2 regions of the Actinomadura fulvescens genome follow, and region 2 is predicted to be linked to the other one. Evidence: predicted binding sites of a transcription regulator. Region 2 holds the regulator's gene; the other holds the start of a gene.
The links. Region 2 encodes HspR, which represses chaperone genes until heat shock. Its sites were predicted from a motif close to ANTTGAGTCNNNNNGACTCAANT; they were not measured.

Region 1 (11,316 bases), on a different contig from region 2:
GGCCTTATCGCCGGGGCGTCACCACGGGTGAGTTGAACGGCAGGACCAGCAGGGGGCCGGTCACCACCACACGGTCGGTGCCGGGTCCCCACTTGAGGTCGGCGGTCTGGTGGCAGGTGCCCCGGTCCTCGATCCAGTACCGGGCGTTCGCGCCGTCCGGCCCCGACCGGAAGCGCCCGAGGAGCGAGATGCGGTCACGCACCTTGCCCTTGCCGTCGACGATCAGCCCGTGGATCGGGTACGTCGCGCGGAATCCGCCGTTCCTCGTCCGCGCCTCGTATCCCAGATCCGAGACGAGGACCCGCAGCGTCTCCCCGGCGGCGTCCGTCACGGTCGCGTCGATCACGCCGAGGAACGGGGTGACGAAACCGGGGAAGGCGGTCTGGAACTGCTCAGGGTAGATCGCGGGCCGCCGCTCCAGCAGCGAGAACCGCCAGGCCCGGTTGAACGTCCCGGCCTTGATCGTGTACGTCCCGTTCTCGCACACGAACGGCCGCAGGGTGCGTCCGGCGAAGTCGATCGTCTGCCGGACGATCGGGTTGCCGGTGCTCGGGTCGCCGAACTTCTCCTCGTTGACCCGTGTGACGATGCCGTCCTTGGTCAGCTTCAGGGTGAAGCCCGGCCCGGCCGCCTTGAACCCCTTCCGGTTCTCCTTCACCACGATGTCGTGCCGCGCTCCGCCGCCCGTCGCGTGGGCGGAGGGGACGGACACCAGGCCCGCGGCCATCGCCACGCCGGTCACGGCGGCGAATCGAATACCAGCTTTCACGAAACCTCCAGTACCGCGCACCTCGTCGTACGGAGGATCATGATCACCTAAAAAACGCGAAACGCCCAGCCCCCGGCCACGATCGGTCAGCCGCCGATGAGCCGCAGCCGTACCTCCTGCAGCAGCCGCTGGCGCTGGAGCTCCTCCCGCCGGTCACGCGGCCGGAACAACACCAGGCCCTCCTCCAGCACCTGCCAGTACTGCGGGGTGGGCGTCACCATCCCCTGCCGCAGGAGCTCGCGGATCTCGGCGAGCTCCAGCCGCCCGACCTCGGCCGACACCCGCCGCTGTGCCCGCAGCCAGCCCTGCTCCTGCTTGATCGCCGTGATGACCGCCGCGACGCCGAGGAGCGCGACCGCCACCACCGTGACGATCGTGTGCGGCGCGAGTCCAAGATCCATGACGTCGAGCGTAGCCCGGGCGCCCCACGCGCGACAGCCGCTACCGGGGTCTCTTGCGGCAAGTACCTAAGCGCGACGGATTCCCCGGTCCGGCGATCTCCCTAACGTCGTGGTCAACGGACGACAACCACGAAGGAGAACGAGGATGAGCGACATCAACGACCTGGTCGAGCGTTACCTGGCCGCCTGGAACGAGACCGACGCCGCCGCCCGGCGGGCCCTGCTCGCCGAGGTCTTCGCCGCCGACGCCGAGTACACCGACCCGCTGGTCTCGGTCCGGGGCGTCGACGGCCTCGACGCGACCATCGCGGCGGTGCAGGGACAGTTCGGCGGGCTGGTGTTCAGCCCGGGCGGCCCGGCCGACGCCCACCACAACCTCGCCCGGTTCACCTGGCACCTCGGCCCCGAGGGCGGCGAGCCGGTCGTCATCGGCTTCGACGTCGCGGTCATCGGCGACGACGGCCTGATCAGCAACGTGCACGGCTTTCTCGACAAGGTGCCGGCCGGCGCCTGATCCCGCGCCGGGGACGGATCGGCCTCGGCCGGTCCGTCCCCGCGCCGACGCGGCTGCTGTCCCGGGCGAGGACGTGTCACACGTCGTAGTTGAAACCGAAGGCGCGCGCGCCGGTCTCGGTGCGCGGGCGGTGGCTCGTCTCGGGGCCGAAGGCGACGTACGTCCCCGGGCCGTACGTGCGATCGCCCTCGATGACCTCGCCCTCGACCACGAAGTACGCCTCGCCGTAGGTCTCGTGGACGTCGAGCCCGGGCCACTGCGCGCCCGGGGCGAGGTCGATCACCCAGGTCCTGATCCCCTGCATGCCCGGCAGCATGCGGACCAGGATGCCGGGGCCGACCTCCTCCGCCGGTACGGCGTCGACGTCGACGGGGAGGATCTGGCCGGGAGATATCTGCTGTGATGTGGTCATCTGTCCAAGATTGTCAGATGCCCAGCTCGGCGGCGAGATCTTTGAGGTCGCCCCGGGAGGCGATCCCGAGCTTCGGATAGGCCTTGTACAGGTGGTAGCCCACCGTCCGATGGCTGAGGAAGAGCTGCGCGGCGATGTCCCGGTTGGACAGGCCCCGGGCCGCGAGCCGTGCGATCTGCAACTCCTGCGGGGTGAGCGCGGCACCGACGCCCTGTGTCCCGTTCGCCGGTGCCACGTCCGCCGCGCCGGTCGCGGTGAGCTCGCCGCGCGCCCGTTCGGCCCACGGCCGCATGCCGAGCCGCTCGAAGACCTCCAGCGCCTCGTTCAGGTGGACGCGCGCCTCGGCCTTGCGCCGGGCCCGCCGCAGCCATTCGCCGTAGAGCAGCGCCGTCCTGGCGTACTCCAGGGGGCGGCCACCGGGGTCGTGCAGCTTCAGCGCCTCGGCGTACAGTCCGTCCGCCCGCTCGTCGCCGCTGAGCAGGGCCCGGCACCGCAGGACGAGCGCGTCCGCCCACGGCCGCCGCGCCCGTTCCGCCCACCGCTCGAAGCGCGCGAACGGCTCGTCGGCGCGTTCGCGGGAGCCGACCCGGATCGCCGCCTCCACGAGGTCGGGCGTGGACCGGGTGGCACAGATGTGATGACGCATCGGCTCGCGCGCCAGCCGGTCGAAGTGGGCGAGCGCCGCCTCTGCCCGGCCGAGACCGAGTTCGAGGAGGCCGAGCGACCAGTGCGCCCACGGCGCGCCGGGAGCGATCGCTCCGGCGGTCGCTCCGGCGAACCCGTCCTCCGCGTGCCGCCGGCATGCGCTCTCGTCACCCTCGGCGGCACGCAGGTACGCCAGCACGCTGCCGAACTGGCCGATCCACTGCCGCTGGCCGGTGTCGCGGGCCAGTCCCAGCGCCTCGGTCGCCGTCGTGAGAGCGTCCCGGTGGCGGCCGGTGAAGACCTCTCCCTCGACGACGAAGAACAGCACCGTCGGCAGCCGTCCCGCCCCGCCCCGGCCGCGGTGCTCGTCCGCGAGCGCGCGGGCCAGCTCGTAGGCATCGGCGTCCTGGCCGTGCGCGAGCGCGGTCCCGCACAGCACCATCAACGTCTGGTCGGGTGCCCGCCCCCGTTCCCGTACCGCGTCCAGAGCCGCGGACAACTCAGGAGGACGGCCGCCATCGCCGGGGCCGAGGTGCCGCACCAGAAAGTCGACCGCCGGGGCCATGGGATCCGATTCCGGCAAGGGCAGCGACTCCAGCCGGCCCACGACCCCGTCGAGGTGCCGCTCACCGAGGTACCAGCCGGTGTGGATCGCCTGGACCAGCATCGCGGCGGCCTGGCCCGGGTCGGGTCCGCGGCTGAGTCCGGCGCCGTCGAGCAGCAGCCGATGCGCCGCCGGATACGAGCCCTGCCAGAAGGCGGCCAGTGCTTGGACGTGGGCCAGCCTGGCGTGCAGGGCATCGCCGCCGGGGTGCCGGGCGGCGCGGTCGGCCAGCTGTTTGGCACGTTCCAGGTCCCCGGCCTCCACCGACGACTCGGCGGCGAGGGACTCCCGGCGGACCCTGGCGCCAGGCATCGCGGACAGCCGGGCCGAACGGTCGTACGCGGCCGCCGCGGCCTGGTGCCCGCCGCGGTCCCGGGCTCGCGCGGCGGTGCGTTCCAGCGCGGCGGCCGCCTCCTCATCGGGTCCGGTGGCCGCCGCGGCCAGGTGCCAGGCCCTGCGGTCGGCGTGTTCGGGAGCGTCGAGGGCGGCGGCCAGCGCGCGGTGCACCGCGATGCGCTGCGCCAGGGGCGCCCGCTGGTGAACGGCGGCGCGGATGAGGGGATGCCGGAAGGCGATGCCGGTGTCGTCGGCGCCGCGCACCACCAGAGCGGCGGTCTCGGCGGGCGTCAGGTCGGCGACGTCCGCGCCCAGTGCCCCGGCGGCCCGCAGGACGACGGCGAGCTCGCCGGTCTCGTCGGCGGCGATGACCAGAAGAAGAGTCTGCGTCGCCTCAGGCATCCGGCTGACCTGCCCGTGGAACGCCAGTTGCAGCCGGCCGGTCAGCGGAAGAGCTCCCGGGCTGAACGACGCCGCGGCGGGTCCTTCCTCGGCCAGGGCCACGGGAAGCTCCCGCAGTGCCAGGGGATTACCGCCCGCCTCGGCGAGCACGCGGTAGCGCAGGGCGGGGCTCAGCTGATGCCTGTCGAGCACGACCGCCGCCGCTTCTGGAGTCAGCCCCGGCAGCCGCAGCTCCGGCAACCCGGGTGCGGAGAACGAACCCTCCCCGTCCCGCGCGGCGAAGAGCATGACCACGCCCTCGGCCTGCAACCGCCGCGCGGCGAACAGCAGCGCGTCCCGCGAAGCCGCGTCGAGCCAGTGCGCGTCGTCCACCAGGCACAGCAGGCCGCTCTCCTCGGCGTACTCCGCGAGCAGCGACAACACCGCGAGCCCCACGAGCATGGGCTCGGGCACGGCGTCCCCGCCCAGCCCGAACACCGCCTCCAGCGCGCGGCGCTGCGGTGGCGGCAACTCCGCGAGGTGGCCGAGTGCGGGCCTCAGCAGCAACTGCAGGCCCGCGAACGGCAGCTCCGCCTCGTACTCGATCCCGGTGCCGCGGACGAGCCGCAGGCTCCCGGACTCGGCCGCGGCGTAGCCGAGCAAGGCCGTCTTGCCGATGCCGGGCTCGCCGCGCAGCACCAGCACCCCGCTGGTCCCCGTCCGGCCCGCGGCCAGCAGCGCGTCGATCGAGCCCTGCTCGGCCACCCGCCCTGCCAGGTCATGGTGCGATTTGTCATGATCCGACACCCCGCCATCGTGCCACCCCGGCCCGTCTTCCTAGGACAGGCGCCTGCGGACCAGCCAGAAGCAGAGCCCTGCCAGCCCGAGGGACAGAACGGCGTAGACGCCGGTCTCGTACCACTGGAAGGCCCAGAACCGGCTGCCGGGCTGGTACTTGAGCTCATGCCGGTAGCCGAGCCGCTTGAGCTCGTTGAGGCACGGCGACAGCCGCTGTCCCTGCCCCGCATCGGCCACTCTTCTCTGGGGCTCCCGCGAGGGTGCGCAGGGCCCCGACGAGGTGGAGACGGGGATGGCACCGCCGACGGTCTTTCCCCCGGCGTCGACGAGCCGGCTCGACAGGACCCAGGCACCCAGATCAGTGGGCACCTGTGATTCCAGGCTCAGGTGAAGGGGCCCGCCGTCTTGTATGCCGATCATGTCGATCTTCGCCTCGGGCAGCTGGACGGTCGCCGTGACCGGGGGAATGAGGTGGGGTCTGACCAGCAGCGGCATGGCGACCTGGACCGCGGCGAACACGGTCAGGGTGATGGCCATGGCGGGCAGCGTGCGGCGGATCAGGATCCCGATGGTCACACCGAGGGCGAACGCGAAGGCCGCGTAGCCGATGGGAACGATGCCGCGCGCGTCGAACAGCAGCGGCCCCATCCGCGGGAAGCCGGGGGAGTTGGCCGCGGCGGCCTTGTCGATGGGACCCGACCACCAGGTCACCGCCAGGGTGCCGAGGCCGGCGGTGGTCATGGAGGCCAGGCCGACGAGCAGGAGCTTGACGGCCAGCCAGCGGTCGCGCGTGATGCTCTGGTTCCACACCAGCCGGTGGGTGCCGGCCTCCAGTTCCCGGGCGATCAGCGGTGCTCCCCAGAACAGCCCGATGACGGCGGGCAGGACGAGCACGATCGCGGTGACGGCGAGGAAGGGCACCTGGTGGTCGTGGAAGAACGACTGGAGGTAGTTCGAGCAGCCGTTGGCCTGGGTGGTGCACGTGGCGATGCCGGAGGAGTAGTCGTCGGCCATGCCGGGACCGGTCAGGGCCAGTACGGTGGCGAGCGCGGCGAGCGCGGCGGCCGTCATCGCGGCCGCGGCGCGGAACTGCCGCCAGGTCAGCCAGATCATCGCTGCACCTCCAGGGTGGGCCGCCGCGTCTCGGTGCGCTGGTCCATGTAGGCCAGGACGAGGTCTTCCAGGTTGAGCCGTGTCACCGTCCACGCGGGGTCGTGGATCGCCGCCTCGGTGCGCACGACGAAGGTGCTCTGGCGTTCGGTGTGGCTGGCGGTCACCAGGTGCTGGTCGGAGGGGAGCCGGCCGGGGTCGCGCCGCGGCCCCGTCAGCCTGTGGTGGGTGGCCAGCAGATGGTCGACCTCGCCCGCGACCCGTACCCGGGAGTCGACGAGCACGACCAGGTAGTCGCAGACGCGTTCCAGGTCCGACACCAGGTGGGAGGACAGCAGCACGCTGAGCTGGTGCTCGGCGGCGGCCTCCATCAGCCCTTGCAGGAACTCGCGCCGCGCGAGCGGGTCGAGGGCGGCGACCGGCTCGTCCAGCACCAGCAGCCGGGGCCGCTTGGCGATGCCCAGGGTGAGGGCGAGCTGGGCACGCTGCCCGCCCGACAGCCTCCCCGCCTTGCGGCCGGGGTCCAGGCCGAGCCGCGCGATGCGGTCCCGGGCCAGCGCGTCGTCCCACCCGGGGTTGAGCCGCGCCCCCAGCCGCAGGTGCTCGGCGATGGTCAGTCCCGGGTACGTGGGGGTGTCCTGGGCGACGAAACCGACCTTGGCCAGTTGCGCGGGGCCGGACCCGGGCCGTTCTCCCAGCACCCGGATGTGGCCCGCCGTCGGCGTCAGCTGCCCGACGGCCAGATTGAGCAGCGTGGTCTTGCCCGCGCCGTTGGGACCGACCAGCCCGGCCACATGCCCGTCGGGAACGTCCAGGTCACAGTCACTGAGCGCCCAGCGGGACCCGTACTTCTTGCCCAGGCCCTCGGCCCGCAGGACGGCGGTCACGCTATGTCCTGCTGAGCGGCGGACCGAAAGGTCGTCATGAACAACGCCTCGATGCTCTCCTCGTCCAGCCCGGCCAGCCGAGCCTTGGCCAGCCACCGCCGCAGGTCCTGCCGCAACGGCTCGTGCGCCGCCAGCGACGCGCCGGCCAGCGTCGCCGTCACGAACGTGCCCACCCCCGGCCGCGCCGCCACCAGCCCCTCGTGCTCCAGCTCCCGGTAGGCCTTCAGCACCGTGTTCGGATTGATCGCCAGCCGCGCCACGACCTCCTTCACCGTGGGCAGCTGATCACCCTCCCGCACCAGCCCCAGCCGCAGCGCCTGCCGTACCTGCCGCACCAGCTGCAGGTACGGCGACAACCCCGACCGCTCGTCCAGATAGAACTCGATCACGGAACCCCCATATATCTAGGTTCCTAGTACTATAGATTCCTAGAGTGGTGGTGTGTCAACCGGTGAGATGCCAAGGTGATCGCTGAGAGCGAACGTTGCTGAGGAAACAAAAACGTGCTCCGTTTTCTTGAGTGTGTATGACTCAACCTTCGGGTGGGGTTCCTACGAGACTTTGGAGCTGAGCATGAGCGAGACCCTGACGCTGCCGGTGCTGCCCCTGGACGACGGGGTTGTTCTGCCGGGCATGGTCGTTCCCCTTGATCTCTCCGAGAGCGGCGAGGTCCGGGCGGCCATCGAGGCGGCGCGCGCCGTGGCGCAGTCCAAGGGGCCGGGCATCCGGTCCGCCGTCAAGCCGCGGGTGCTGCTGGTGCCTCGGCTCAACGGGCAGTACGCCGCGGTGGGAACGCTGGGCGTGATCGAGCAGGAGGGCCGGCTTCCGGGCGGGGAGCCGGGGGCCGTGGTCCGCGGTGTGTCGCGGGTGCAGATCGGCACCGGGACCACCGGGCCGGGCGCCGCGTTGTGGGTCGAGGGCACCGAGATCGAGGTGCTGCCCGCCGGCGGGCGCGCGGACGAGCTGGCCAAGGAGTACAAGGGCCTGGTGAGCGCGATCCTGCAGAAGCGGGGCGCCTGGCAGGTCGTCGACGTCGTGCAGCAGATCGACGACGCCTCCGTGCTGGCCGACAACGCGGGGTACGCGCCGTACCTCTCGATCGAGCAGAAGATCGAGGTGCTGGAGACCCCCGACGTGGTGGAGCGGCTCAACCTGGTGATCGGCTGGGCGCGCGACCACCTCGCCGAGCTGGACGTGGCGGAGACCATCCGCAAGGACGTCCAGGAGGGCATGGAGAAGACCCAGCGCGAGTTCCTGCTGCGGCAGCAGCTGGAGGCCGTCCGCAAGGAGCTGGCCGAGCTGAACGGCGACCCGGCGGACGAGGAGGACGACTACCGGGCGCGCATCGAGGCCGCCGACCTTCCCGAGAAGGTGCGCGAGGCCGCGCTCAAGGAGGTCGACAAGCTCGAACGCTCGTCGGACGCCTCGCCCGAGGGCGGCTGGATCCGGACGTGGCTCGACACGGTCCTCGACATCCCGTGGAACGAGCGGACCGAGGACTCCTACGACATCGCGGGCGCGCGGGAGATCCTGGACGCCGACCACGCGGGACTCGACGACGTGAAGGAGCGCATCATCGAGTACCTCGCCGTGCGCAAGCGGCGCGCTGACCGCGGTCTCGGCGTCGTCGGCGGGCGCCGGTCCGGTGCCGTGCTGGCGCTGGCCGGTCCTCCCGGAGTCGGCAAGACCTCGCTGGGCGAGTCGGTGGCGCGGGCCATGGGCCGCAAGTTCGTGCGGGTCGCCCTGGGCGGCGTGCGGGACGAGGCGGAGATCCGCGGGCACCGGCGCACGTACGTGGGCGCCTTGCCGGGCCGGATCGTGCGGGCCGTCCGCGAGGCGGGCTCGATGAACCCCGTCGTGCTCCTGGACGAGGTCGACAAGGTCGGCGCCGACTACCGGGGCGACCCGACGGCGGCGCTGCTGGAGGTCCTGGACCCCGAGCAGAACCACACGTTCCGGGACCACTACCTGGAGGTCGAGCTCGACCTGAGCGACGTGCTCTTCCTGGCGACGGCGAACGTCATCGAGGCGATCCCCGGGCCGCTGCTCGACCGCATGGAGCTGGTCCAGCTGGACGGCTACACCGAGGACGAGAAGGTCACGATCGCCCGCGACCACCTGCTGCCGCGCCAGCTGGAGAAGGCCGGTCTGGAGCCCGCCGAGGTCGCGTTCGAGGACGGCGCGCTGCGGCTGCTGGCCGGGGAGTACACGCGGGAGGCGGGCGTCCGGTCGCTGGACCGGTCGATCGCCCGGGTGCTCCGGAAGGTCGCGGCGAACGTGGCGCTGGAGAAGGCCGAGCTGCCGATCACGATCGGAGCGGACAACCTGAAGGACTACCTGGGACGGCCGCGGTTCACGCCGGAGGTCGAGCTCAGCAAGTCCGAACGGCGCACCGGCGTGCCGGGCGTCGCGACCGGGCTGGCGGTCACCGGCGCGGGCGGCGACGTGCTCTACATCGAGGCGTCGCTGGCCGACAAGGAGACCGGCGACACCGGCGTGACGCTCACCGGGCAGCTCGGCGACGTCATGAAGGAGTCGGCCCGGATCGCGCTCAGCTACCTGCGCTCGCGCGGCGCGGAGCTCGAACTGCCGGTCGGCGACCTGAAGGACCGCGGCGTGCACGTCCACGTGCCCGCCGGCGCGATCCCGAAGGACGGGCCGAGCGCGGGCATCACGATGACCGCCGCCCTGGCGTCGCTCCTGTCGGGGCGGCCCGTCCGGTCGGACGTCGCGATGACCGGCGAGGTCTCGCTGACCGGGCGGGTCCTGCCGATCGGCGGGCTCAAGCAGAAGCTGCTCGCGGCCAGCCGCCTCGGCATCACGACCGCGATCGTGCCCAAGCGGAACGAGCCGGACCTGGAGGAGGTGCCCGCGGAGGTGCTGGAGAACATGACGGTCTTCGCCGTCAGCGACGTCCGTGAGGTGCTGGACCTGGCCCTGGAGCCGGCCACCACCGACGCCCCCGTCAGCGTCTGACCGTTCCACGAACGCCTGTGCCGGGCCCTCGTGCCCGGCACAGGCGTTCTCCGTGTCCGCGGCCCGGAGGCCGGACCGCGCCCGTCAGCAGCCTCTGAGGTCGGCTTCGGCTGTCTGGCCGCGTGCGACGGACACGGTGACCGTCTTGCGCACCTTGCCGAACGCCGAGCACGTCAGCGTCCACGACTCGGGAAGCAGCACGCTCTCGTACTGGCTCGGCCGCAGCGACGGATTGACGTCCCAGCTGAACCGGCCGCCCGGGAAGTGGAACATCGACGAGGTGACCGTGGTCGGCACCGGCAGCGCCGGGCCGGTCGTCCCGTCGGGATTGCGGACGGCGGACGAGTCCAGGGTGAAGGGCTTGGTGATGGTGAGCGTGCGGCCCGCCGGAGCCTTGCCCCTGATGACCGAGTGCAGGGACCGGTCCGCGGCGCCCTCGAAGGCGGCCAGGAACGCCTCGCGGACGTTGGACCCCTTGTAGATGCCGGTGCCCAGATACTGGTCGACCACGTACTTGTACTCCGGGTGGAAGAGGTAGGCGCCCTCGTGGCCCGGCGTGTTCTCGAACGTGAACGCGAACGTGCCGGAGGAGTAGAACGCCATCTCCTCGGTGGTGCCGGAGGCGTCGTAGTAGACCTCGGGCCAGGGGCCGGTCTGCCAGCCGGTGTGACCCGCGATCTTCCGGCCGAGCGCGTCGTACGCGGCCTCCTCGGCGGGAGTGGGCTCGTTGGGGGCGCTGGGCGCGCGCAGCACCCTGGCGTCTGGGGTGTGGTTGCTGATCGCGACGGTGATCTGGCGCGAGGTCAGCAGCGCCCGCATGTTCTGGATCTCCGGCTCGGAGAACGGGGCGGCGCCCCGGTAGTTGCTGGTCGTGGTGGAGAAGCCCGCCCCCGGCCCGCCCCAGAACGCGCCGTAGTTGCGGTTGAGGTCCACGCCCTTGGCGAAGTTGGCCGGGTCGGCGCACTGCTCGCGGGTCGGTACCTTCCCGTCCTCCACCCGGCAGTTCTTACGTTTCTGCTCCTGCACCAGGCTGCGCGACATCTCGTACCCGTCCGGGTTGACGATCGGCACGACGACGAGCTTCGCCCGGTCGAGCAACGAGGTGACGCGGCGGTCCCGGTAGTCGTTCTTCAGCATGTCCCAGGCGAACTCCATCGTCAGGTCCACCGTCGGCCACTCGCGCGAGTGGTGCATCCCGGTCAGCAGGAACGACGGCTTGTGCCCGGAGGCGTGCACCCGGTTGGAGATCTCCAGGCCGTAGACGTCGGTGCCGAGCAGCGACTTGTGGGGGAGCTTGAAGCGCCGCACCCGGTCCGGATAGCGCGCCGCGATGCGCCGGAGCTCGTCGTTGGTCTCGCTCAGCGTCCGGTAAGTGACGCGCCCGGTCGGCAGCCCGGAGCGTTCACCGCGTACGGCCTGGGCGTCCTCGGCCGCCCGCGCCCGCCGGTTCGCCGCCGCGACGTCGGCGACCAGGAGCGTCGGG
Region 2 (11,316 bases):
CCTCTCCAACCAGAGTGGGTCGTTCGGTGGGGAGATCTGGCCGTATGGGTGGCAATCTGCCTGCCTCATTGACGGATCTGGTCGGGCGGGACGGGGAGCTGGAGCGGCTGCGCGGGCTGCTTGACGAGGCGAGGCTGGTCACGCTCATCGGTCCTGGCGGTGTCGGCAAGACGCGGCTGGCCATCGAGGCGGCGAGGGCCGTGTCCGGTGAGGTGGCCGACGGCGTGTGGCTCGTCGAACTGGCCGGGCTCGAACCCGCGTCCGGCGCCACACCGGCCGATGTCGTCGCGACCGCGCTCGGCGTCCGTGACGACGACGCCGAGGCCGATCTGACCGGGCAGCTGGAGAGCGTTCTGCGCGACCGCGGGCCGCTGCTGGTGCTCGACAACTGCGAGCACGTGGTCGAGCCCGTCGCGGCCTTGGCCGAGTCGCTGCTCAAGGCCGCGCCCGGCCTGCGCATCCTGGCCACGAGCCAGGAGCCGCTCGGCCTCGGCGGTGAGACGCTGTGGAACGTGCCGCCGCTCGCGGAGCCCGGCGCCGTACGGCTCTTCGTGGAGAGGGCGACGGCGGCCGCTCCCGGTTTCGAGCTGACGCCGGACAACGCGGAGGCCGTGGCGACGATCTGCCGGCGGCTGGACGGGATTCCGCTGGCGCTGGAGCTGGCGGCGACCCGCGTACGGGCGCTGGGCGTGCACGAGCTGGCCGCCCGCCTGGACGACCGGTTCCGGGTGCTGACGTCGGGGCGGCGCGGTGCCCCGCCGCGCCAGCAGACGCTCCGCGCGGTGATCGACTGGAGCTGGGAGCTGCTGACCGGGCCGGAGCGGACCGTCCTGCGGCGCCTGGCGGTCCATGCGGGCGGCTTCACCCTGGCGTCGGCGGAACGGGTGACCGGCGAGGACGTTCTCGACGTCCTGCCGCGCCTGGTGGACCGGTCGCTCGTCCTCATGTCGGACGGCCCGCGTTACCGGCTGCTCGAAACGGTCAAGGCGTACTGCGTCGAACGACTGCGGGAGGCGGGAGAGTACGAGGAGATCAGGCGCAGGCATCTCGCGTTCTACACCGAGCTGGCCGAACGCGCCGCGCCGCATCTGCGTGGTCCCGGCCAGCGGGAGTGGCTCGAACGGCTTGACCGCGAGACCGCCGAGCTGCGCGCCGCGTTCGAGGGCGCGACGTCCGCCGACAGCGCGTTGCGGCTGGTCAACGCGCTGGTCTGGTATTGGTACCTGCGTGGCAGGTGGACCGAGGCGCAGCGGTCCCTGGAGTGGGCCATCGGGCTCGACGGCGGGCAGGCCTCGGCGCGGGCACAGGCGCTGGCCTGGCAGGCGGGTCTCGCGCTGCTGGGGAGTGACGGCGCCGAACGGGACGAGGCGGCCGCCAGGGCATGCGAGCGGATCGACGATCCGCAGGCGCGTGCGCGGGCCCGCTGGTTCCTGGCGTTCGCCCGGCGCGGTTTCGGCGATCTCGCCCGCACCGTGGAGCTGGTCGAGGCGGCGCTCGGCGAGTTCCGCGCGCTGGACGACCGCTGGGGTGTCGCGGCGGCGCTGAGCGTGCGCGCCACGGTCGGCCGGGCACGCGGGGACCTCGGACGCGCACGGCTGGACGCCGCCGAGAGCGAGGCTGGGTTCCGTGAGCTGGGTGACCGCTGGGGCCGGTTGAAGGCGACCAACACCCTCGGCGAGCTGGCCGAGATCGCGGGCGACTACGACCGCGCGGCCCGGCTGCACCGGGAGGGCCTGCGCATGGCCGAGGAGCTCGGACTCTGGACCGACGCCTCGTTCCGGCTCTCGGGGCTGGGGCGGATCGCGCTGCTCACCGGCGACTTCGCGGCGGCCGACGAGTTCCACGAACGGGCGATGCGACTGGCGTCCGGGCAGTCGAACAAGGTGGCCGAACACTTCGCCGAGGTCGGTCTCGCGCTCAGCGCCCGGCGGCAGGGCAGGTTCGACCTGGCCGAGGCGCACCTGGGCAAGTGGCTCGGCTGGATACGCGGTGTGAAGGGCGAACCGGGCCTGGCGCTCGTTCTGGCGGAGCTGGGCTTCGCGGCCGAGCAACGTGGTGACGCCTCGGCCGCTCTCGCGTACCACCTGGACGGCCTCGCCTCCGCCCGCAAGATCGGCGATCCCCGTGCGGTCGCCCTCGCCTTCGAAGGTCTCGCCGGTGTCCGCTCGCTCGCCGGAAAGCCGGAACGGGCCGCACGGCTGCTGGGTGCGGCGACCGCGCTCCGCGAGTCGGTCGGCGCTCCCCTGCCCAAGGCGGAACGCGGAGACGTGGACCGCATCTCCACCGCCGTACGCGACGCCCTGGGAGACGACGCCTACACCGCCGCCTTCGAAGAGGGTCTCCGCGCAGGGCCGGAGCTACAGGACGAGGAGCTTGCCGGGGCCGAACCGTTCCACGGCTTCCCTGAGTAGGTCGGCGTCTCTGGCCTGCCCCGGCCCGGGGGCGTGCGCCCGGCCGCAGAGGCGGGGCGCCGGCCCTCCGGGCCAGTGACAGGCTCCTCCGACTCCCTTCGTGTGCGGGAGTCACGGGCGTGATTGTGCCCGTCCGCACGCCAAGGCGAATCGTTCAGCAGGGCAAAGAGGTCGTCACAGCTCCTTGAGGAATCCGCCGTCCACGGCGAGTTCCGCGCCGGTCGTGCTGGCCGAACGCGGCGAGGCGAGCAGCGCGACCACGTCGGCGACCTCCTGCGGCTCGACCAGCCGGCCCGTGGTGAGGTTCATCATCTCGGGCGCGACCTTGGTGAGCACGGCGTCGCGGTCGGCGCCGGTCGCACCCGCCAGGATGTCGGCCGCGCCGCCCTCCTCGGTCCACCACGCCGTGCGCACCGGGCCGGGAGACACCGTGTTGACGCGGATGCCCTGCGGGCCGAACTCCTCCGACAGCCCCTTGGTCAGGTTGTTCAGACCCGCCTTGGCGGCGCTGTAGTCGTAGTTCATCGGGCCGGGACGCCGCGCGACGCCCGAGGAGATGTTCACGATCGAGCCCCCGCCCCGCTCCAGCATCGCCGGAATGGCGGCCCGGACGGCGCGCACGACGGAGAAGAGGTTGAACTCGAACATCTGCCGCCAGTCGTCGTCGTCCGGCGTCAGGAAACCGAAACGCGGCAGGGACACTCCAGGCGGCGGGCCGCCCGCGTTGTTGACCAGGATGTCGAGCCCGCCGAACTCAGCGACCGCCCGCTCCACCAGCAGCCCCGGTGCCTCCGGGTCCATGAGGTCCACCGCGACGTGCACCAGGTGCGGGCCGGCGAGCGCGTCCAACTCGGGACTGGTCTTGCGGGAGGCCGCCACCACGCGGGCGCCTTCCTCCAGCAGGGTGCGGGTGATGGCGAGGCCCATCCCCTTCGACGCTCCGGTGACGACGGCGACGCGGCCGGAAAGCTGCAGGTCCATCTGTTCCTACCTCACGAGGTACGGTCCCGTCCCGGTGGACGGGAAAGAGCTCTCGCGTGAGCTCTCATGAGGGGGAACCCCGGCGGACCTACAGTGGTTGCAGTTTCAACCAGAAGTCTCCGGAGCGCGAAGGGCCCCGAGCAGTGCGCGCCACTGGTCGCCGGTGAGGATCAGCGCGGGCCCGTCCGCGCCGTTCTTCGAATCCCGGAGCGCCACCAGACCGGCAAGCCCCGCGACCTCCACGCAGTTACCGCCGTTGGGGCCGCTGCGGCTGCTCTTGCGCCAGACAGCGCCGGTCAGGTCCATCGATTCCCCACCGTTGGTACTTCGCGCCATGGACAAATGTACGTCGTACGTTACATGCCCTGTCGGGCGGAAACATGCGGGGGGACCGTGAACGGACGGGGCCGGGCCGTCAGGAGCGGCTCCGGCCGCGGACCATCACCAGGCCCGCGATGGCGGCGATCACGACCACGCCGGTCGCCACGTTCACCGTGGTCTCGACGGCGCCTCCTCCAGTGAGGCTGACGAAGGCGTTGACGGCGATGCCGGCGGCGAGCACGAGCCAGAGCAGGGCTTTCACGGTTGTCCTCCGAGGGTGCGGGTGATCTGTCGAACGTGCTCCACTCTGCTGAACGCGGGCCGCCACAACGAGCGAGCAGGCTCCCGAATCCAGGGTGTAGCCAGATACACCCCCGCGAAGCGGGCGGAGGTGAACAATGTGGACCGCCCTACATGATCACTCCCCATCAGAGGAGCATGATGCGCTGCGCAGACCCGGCGCGGCGGTGACGCGGGAGGCGTGAGGCATGAGGCATGAGCGGGCCGGTCCTGGTTCCGGTGAACCAGGGCCGGCCCGCTCGTCGTCTCAGCGGCCTCGGTTGAGCTGCCGCGTGGGCATCTGCCGGGCGTTGCGGCGCGCCGTCGCGCCTCGGGTGAAGGCCGCGGCCGACCTGGGATCGAAGTTGCGCTGCGGCTTCTTCTTGTTTTTGTCCTTCTTGCCGTTCTCGCTCAGGTTCTTGGCGGCGAGAATAGTGGCGAGGTCCTGATTTTGGGCACGCATAAGACAAACCTCCGAGCACGCTTGTGAATGGTCGCCGAAAAAGGGTCATGGCGAACCGGTGAATGGACGGGGTGTGCTCGCCGGGCGTTCAGCGCGAGGTCGCGTCCCATGCGGGCACGATGGGGCACCAACGAGGAACGGCGAAGATCACGGGCTGACGGGCCGGGAGCGATGCGTTGGGAGCGGGCCGCGCGAGGCGGCGACTGTGCTCAACCGTGAGGATCAGGACTCCATGCGGGAGACTTTATAAACGAGTCCCCGGCCCGTCAACCCCTTTCTTCGCCAGATTTCGTGCCCATGCGAAAGGCCGCCGCCCGCAGCCCCGGGCGGCGGCCTTTCGGCGTATTCACTTGGCCAGCGACAGGCCCTTGGCCGGGGTGACGGTAAGGGCGTCGGCGGCCTCGTCGAGATCCACGACCACCCGGTCGCCGTCGCGGACCTCGCCCGCCAGCAGCTCCCGGGCGAGCTCGTCGCCGATCGCGGTCTGCACGAGCCGGCGCAGCGGGCGCGCCCCGTACAGCGGGTCGTAGCCGGTCAGCGCCAGCCACTCGCGGGCCGCGTCGGTGACCTCCAGTCCGAGCTGCCGGTCGGCCAGGCGCGCGGCCAGGCGGTCGACCTGCAGGTCGACGATCCGGGTCAGATCGTCGGTGGTCAGCGCGTCGAACAGGATCACGTCGTCGAGCCGGTTGAGGAACTCCGGCTTGAACGAGCTCCGCACCGCGTTCATCACGGCGTCGCGCTTGGCCCCGTTCTGCAAGGTCGGATCGACCAGGAACTGGGAGCCGATGTTGGACGTCAGGATCAGGATCGTGTTGCGGAAGTCGACCGTGCGGCCCTGCCCGTCGGTGAGCCGCCCGTCGTCCAGCACCTGGAGCAGGATGTCGAAGACCTCGGGATGGGCCTTCTCCACCTCGTCCAGCAGGACCGCCGAGTAAGGACGGCGCCGGACGGCCTCGGTGAGCTGGCCGCCCTCCTCGTAGCCGACGTAGCCGGGAGGCGCGCCGACCAGACGGGCCACCGAGTGCTTCTCGGAGTACTCGCTCATGTCGATGCGCGTGATGGCCCGTTCGTCGTCGAAGAGGAACTCCGCCAGGGCCTTGGCCAGCTCGGTCTTGCCGACGCCGGTCGGGCCGAGGAACAGGAACGAGCCGGTGGGCCGGTCCGGGTCGGAGATGCCCGCGCGGGCGCGGCGCACCGCGTCCGAGACGGCCTTCACGGCGGCGCGCTGCCCGATGAGGCGCCTGCCGAGCTCGTCCTCCATGCGGAGCAGCTTGGCGGTCTCGCCCTCCAGCAGGCGCCCGGCCGGGATGCCGGTCCAGGAGGCGACCACGTCGGCGATGTCGTCGGGGCCGACCTCCTCCTTGACCATCGCGTCGGTGGTGTCGCTCTCGGCCTGCTCGGAGGCCTCGGCGAGCTGCTTCTCCAGGGCCGGGATCTCCCCGTACGTCAGGCGCGCGGAGGTCTCCAGGTCGCCGTCGCGCTGGGCGCGCTCGGCCTCGCCGCGCAGCTGGTCGATGCGCTCCTTGATCTCACCGACCCGGTTGAGCCCGGCCTTCTCGTGCTCCCACCGGGCGTTGAGCGCGTTGAGCTGCTCCTGCCGGTCGGCGAGGTCCTTGCGGAGCCGCTCCAGGCGCTGCTTGGACGCCTCGTCGGTCTCCTTGGCGAGCGTCAGCTCCTCCATCGTGAGCCGGTCCACCGCGCGCTGCAGCTCGTCGATCTCCACCGGCCGCGAGTCGATCTCCATGCGGAGCCGGGACGCCGACTCGTCCACGAGGTCGATCGCCTTGTCGGGCAGGAACCGCGCGGTGATGTAGCGGTCGGACAGGGTCGCGGCGGCGACGAGCGCGGCGTCGGAGATCTGTACCTTGTGGTGCGCCTCGTACCGGCCCTTGAGCCCGCGCAGGATCGCGATCGTGTCCTCGACCGACGGCTCGCCGACGAAGACCTGCTGGAAGCGGCGCTCCAGCGCCGGGTCCTTCTCGATCCGCTCGCGGTACTCGTCGAGCGTGGTCGCGCCGATCATGCGCAGCTCGCCGCGCGCCAGCATCGGCTTGAGCATGTTGCCGGCGTCCATCGCGCCCTCGGCCGCGCCCGCGCCGACGACCGTGTGCAGCTCGTCGATGAACGTGACGACCTGGCCCTCGCTCTCCTTGATCTCGGTGAGCACGGCCTTGAGGCGTTCCTCGAACTCGCCGCGGTACTTGGCGCCCGCGACCATCGAGCCCAGGTCGAGTGAGATCAGCCGCTTGTTGCGCAGCGACTCGGGCACGTCACCCGCGACGATGCGCTGGGCGAGGCCCTCCACGACGGCGGTCTTGCCGACGCCGGGCTCGCCGATGAGGACCGGGTTGTTCTTCGTGCGGCGCGAGAGCACCTGCACGACGCGGCGGATCTCGGTGTCGCGGCCGATGACCGGGTCGAGCTTGCCCTCACGGGCCGCCGAGGTCAGGTCGACGCCGTACTTCTCCAGCGCCTTGTAGGTGTCTTCCGGGCTCTCGCTCGTCACCTTGGCGCTGCCGCGCACGTCCTTGAACGCGTCGAGCAGCGCCTGCGGGGTCGCGCCGAACTCCTTGAGCAGCTCGGCCGTCGGCCCGCCGTCGGTGGCCAGGCCGACCAGCAGGTGCTCGGTCGAGACGTACTCGTCCTCAAGCTCTTCGGCGCGGTGCTGCGCGGTGTTGATGACGCGCTGCAGCTGGCCCGACAGCCGCGGCTCGGGAACGGTGGAGCCCGAGGCCTTGGGCAGCTGCTCCAGCTGCTCGTCCACCCGGCGGCGCACCGCCTGCGGGTCGGCGCCGACCGTCTTCAGCAGGGGCACCGTCGTGCCCTCCGGAACCGTCAGCAGCGCCGCGAGCAGGTGCAGGGGCTCGACCTGCGGATTGCCCTCGCCCGCGGCCTGGCGGAGCGCCACGGTCAGCGCCTCGCGGCTCTTGAGTGTCAGCCTGTTTTCCATCGTTCGCCCCGTGTGGTCAGTCAGAGTGGCGTTCGTGCCAGATCACGACGCCCGTGTGGCGGATCGGCACGAGGTCGGTGCCCGGTGACTCGGTGACGTCGCCGCGCCGGCGCTGCTGCGCCAGCCGCGCCGCCACGGCCCGGGTCGATTCGAGCTCGTTGGCGAGCTCTTCGAGTGCCGCGTGCGCCTTGGCCAGCTCCTCGCGGAGATGGATGTTGTCGCGCTGCAGTTCGAGGATGTGCTTGATGCCGGAGAGATTGATGCCCTCCTCCTGGGAGAGCCGCTGGATCTCCCGCAACTGCACGATGTCGCGCATGGAGTAGCGGCGGCCGCGGCCCGCGGTGCGGCCGGGGCAGACCAGGCCGAGCCGGTCGTAGGTCCGCAGCGTCTGCGGATGGAGGCCGGACAGTTGCGCCGCCACCGAGATCACATAGACCGGGGTGTCGTCGCCGAACGGGTCCATGATCACTCCTCTCGGGCCTGCTGGAGCAGCTCGCCGCGCAGGTCGTCGCCGTCACCGGCGGCGCGCATCCGCTCCAGCGCCTCGCGGGTCGTGTCGTCGAGCTTCTGCGGCACCTGCACGTCGATCGTGACGAGCAGGTCGCCCTTGGTGCCGTCGCGGCGCGGGGCGCCGCGGCCCTTCACGCGGAGCGTGCGGCCGTTGGGCGTGCCCTCCGGCAGGCGCAGCGTCACCGGCTGGCCCTGGAACGTGGGGACCTTGATCTCGGCGCCCAGCGCGGCCTCGGGGAAGGTCACCGGGACCGTCAGGGTCAGGTTGTCGCCGCTGCGGCCGAACGCCCGGTGCGGCAGCACCTTGATGTTCACGTAGAGGTCGCCGGCCGGGCCGCCGTTCTCGCCGGGCGCGCCCTTGCCCTTCAGGCGGATCTTCTGCCCGTCGGCGACGCCCGCCGGGATGCGGGCCTGGATCGTCCGGGTACCGGTCGCGCGGCCGCTGCCGTGGCACGTGGTGCACGGGTCGTCGACGACGAGCCCGCGGCCCCGGCACTCGCGGCACGGCTCCTGGAAGCCGAAGCTGCCCAGATTGCGCGTCTCGTGCCCGGTGCCCTCACAGTTGGGGCACACCCGGGGCACGGTCCCGGCCTTGGCTCCGGTGCCGCGGCAGGTCGGGCACGCGGCCTCGCTGGTCAGCTTGATGGGTACGGTGACGCCGTTCATCGAACGGCCGAACGACAGCGTCACCTCGGTCTCGACGTCCGCGCCGCGCCGGGCGCGCCGTGCTCCGGTCGTCCGGCCGCCGGTCGCGCCGCCGCGGTTGAACAGGCCGCCGAAGATGTCGCCTATGCGCTCGCCGGCACCACCCGCGCCGGAGGTCCCGGTCTGGCCGAACAGGTCGCCCAGGTCGAAGCCGAACCCGCCGCCCTGCTGGCCGCGGAAGCCGCCGGGCATGGCCCGCATGGCGTCGTACTCCTTGCGGCGCTTCTCGTCGGAGAGGACGTCGTAGGCCTCGGAGACCTCCTTGAACCTCTCCTCGGAGTCGACGTCGCCCTTGTTGGCGTCCGGGTGGTACTTGCGCGCCAGCTTGCGATAGGACTTCTTGATCTCGTCCTGCGAGGCGGACTTCGAGACACCGAGGACCTTGTAGTAGTCCTTCTCCAGGTAGTCCTTGGTGCTCACGGCGCCCCGCTTTCTGCTAGTGCCACTGCGTCTTCGTCTACTGCGTCTTCGCCCGCGGCGTCTTCGTCATTCACTGCTTCTGGGTCGTTCCCGGCCCGGGTGGTTCCATAGCGGGACCACCCGGACCGGTGGGTCACTCGCCTTCGCCGCCGCTCTCGGCGTCGCCGGCGTCCGGCTCGGGCTCGGCCACCGCGACACGGGCGGGCCGCAGGACCCGCTCGCCGATGCGGTAACCGGGCTGGAGCACGTCCGCCACGCTCGTCTCGGTCACGTCGGACGAGTACGCGTGCATGAGCGCCTCGTGCACCATCGGGTCGAAGGGCTCGCCCTTCTCACCGAAACGTTCCAGTCCGAGCTTGCCGGTCACGGCCTCCAGCGCCTCGCCCACCGACTTGAAGCCGCCGGTGAGCTCGTCGTGGTCACGTGCCCGGCCGATGTCGTCGAGCACCGGGAGGAACTCGTTCAGCACGTTGGCGAGGGCCTGCTCGCGCACGGCCACCCGGTCACGCTCGACCCGCTTGCGGTAGTTGTCGTATTCCGCCTTGAGCCGCTTGAGGTCGGCGGTGCGCTCGTCGAGCTGCGTCTTGAGGGCTTCGGTCTCCTCGCCGGCCGCGGTGCTCCCCGACGCCGCGGCGCCCCCGGCCCCCGGCGCTCCGGGGGCCGGCTGCTCCGCCGGCTCCCGGACCTTGCCGGTCTCGGGGTCGATGCGCCGCTTGTCGCGGATCACCGGGCCCTCGCGCTCCTCGCCCTCGACGGGAGGGTTCGTCACGCGGCACCGCCCTTCGGCTTGTCGTCGTCCACGATCTCGGCGTCGACGACCTCGTCGTCCTGCGCCTGCTCACCGCCCTGGGCGTCGGCGGTCGGACCGGCGTCGTCACCGGCGGCCGCGGCGCCCTCGGGGTTCTGCGCGTACATCGCGGCGCCCATCTTCTGGCTCACCTGGGCCAGCTTCTCGGCGCTGGTGCGGATCGCGTCGACGTCGGTGCCCTCAAGGTTCTTCTTGACCTCGGCGACCGCGTCCCCGACCTCCTTCTTGAGGTCGCCCGGGACCTTCTCGTCGTTCTCGCGCAGGAACTTCTCGGTCGAGTAGGCGAGGGTGTCGGCCTGGTTGCGGACCTCGGCCTCCTCCTTGCGCTTGCGGTCCTCCTCGGCGTACTCCTCGGCCTCGCGCATCATCTTCTCGATGTCGTCCTTGGGCAGCGCGGAGCCGCCCGTGATGACCATCGACTGCTCGCGGCCGGTGCCCTGGTCCTTCGCGCTGACGTTGACGATGCCGTTGGCGTCGATGTCGAAGGTGACCTCGATCTGCGGCACGCCGCGCGGCGCCGGCGGCAGGCCGGTCAGCTGGAAGGTGCCGAGCTTCTTGTTGTACGCGGCGATCTCGCGCTCGCCCTGGAAGACCTGGATCTCCACGGACGGCTGGTTGTCGTCGGCGGTGGTGAACGTCTCCGAGCGCTTGGTCGGGATCGTGGTGTTCCGCTCGATGATCTTGGTGAAGATGCCGCCCTTGGTCTCGATGCCCAGCGACAGCGGGGTCACGTCCAGCAGGAGGACGTCCTTGACCTCGCCCTTGAGCACGCCCGCCTGGAGGCTGGCGCCGATGGCGACGACCTCGTCGGGGTTGACGCCCTTGTTGGGCTCCTTGCCGCCGGTCAGCTCCTTGACGAGCTCGGAGACGGCGGGCATGCGGGTCGAGCCGCCGACCAGGACGACCTGGTGGATGCCGTCGACCGTGATGCCGGCGTCCTTGAGCACGTTGTGGAACGGCGCCTTGGTGCGCTCGAGCAGGTCGGCGGTCAGCCGCTGGAACTCGGCGCGGGAGAGCTTCTCGTCCAGGTGCAGCGGACCCTCGGACGACGCCGTGATGTAGGGCAGGTTGATCTGCGTCTCGGTCGAGCTGGACAGCTCGATCTTGGCCTTCTCCGCGGCCTCGCGCAGCCGCTGGAGCGCCATCTTGTCCTTGCCGAGGTCCACGCCGTTGGCGTTCTTGAACTTCTCGACCAGCCAGTCGACGACCTTCTGGTCCCAGTCGTCGCCGCCGAGGTGGTTGTCACCGCTGGTGGCCTTGACCTCGACCACGCCGTCGCCCACCTCCAGGAGGGAGACGTCGAAGGTGCCGCCACCGAGGTCGAAGACGAGGATCGTGGCCTCGTTCTCCTTCTCCAGGTGGTAGGCCAGCGCCGCGGACGTCGGCTCGTTGATGATGCGCAGGACGTTGAGGCCCGCGATCTGGCCGGCCTCCTTGGTGGCCTGGCGCTGGTGGTCGGAGAAGTACG

Region 1: a site for HspR is predicted at 7,372-7,394, ahead of lon (endopeptidase La). Genes of this name have one in related genera too.

What each region holds. Positions count from the first base shown of each region.
Region 1 is NZ_BAAATD010000002.1:825,896-837,211, forward strand. Features, by position in the region: gene ABD333_RS10635 (hypothetical protein) at 5-769, opposite strand; gene ABD333_RS10640 (hypothetical protein) at 856-1,170, opposite strand; gene ABD333_RS10645 (nuclear transport factor 2 family protein) at 1,316-1,684, shown strand; gene ABD333_RS10650 (cupin domain-containing protein) at 1,761-2,096, opposite strand; gene ABD333_RS10655 (helix-turn-helix transcriptional regulator) at 2,110-4,869, opposite strand; gene ABD333_RS10660 (ABC-2 transporter permease) at 4,900-5,973, opposite strand; gene ABD333_RS10665 (ABC transporter ATP-binding protein) at 5,970-6,857, opposite strand; gene ABD333_RS10670 (GntR family transcriptional regulator) at 6,854-7,246, opposite strand; gene lon (endopeptidase La) at 7,431-9,833, shown strand; gene ABD333_RS10680 (M14 family zinc carboxypeptidase) at 9,918-11,316, opposite strand, start outside.
Region 2 is NZ_BAAATD010000010.1:172,729-184,044, forward strand. Features, by position in the region: gene ABD333_RS32660 (AfsR/SARP family transcriptional regulator) at 1-2,411, shown strand, start outside; gene ABD333_RS32665 (SDR family NAD(P)-dependent oxidoreductase) at 2,586-3,392, opposite strand; gene ABD333_RS32670 (DUF397 domain-containing protein) at 3,498-3,698, opposite strand; gene ABD333_RS32675 (hypothetical protein) at 3,808-3,975, opposite strand; gene ABD333_RS32680 (hypothetical protein) at 4,261-4,455, opposite strand; gene clpB (ATP-dependent chaperone ClpB) at 4,802-7,405, opposite strand; gene ABD333_RS32690 (heat shock protein transcriptional repressor HspR) at 7,422-7,868, opposite strand; gene dnaJ (molecular chaperone DnaJ) at 7,871-9,040, opposite strand; gene grpE (nucleotide exchange factor GrpE) at 9,174-9,809, opposite strand; gene dnaK (molecular chaperone DnaK) at 9,806-11,316, opposite strand, start outside.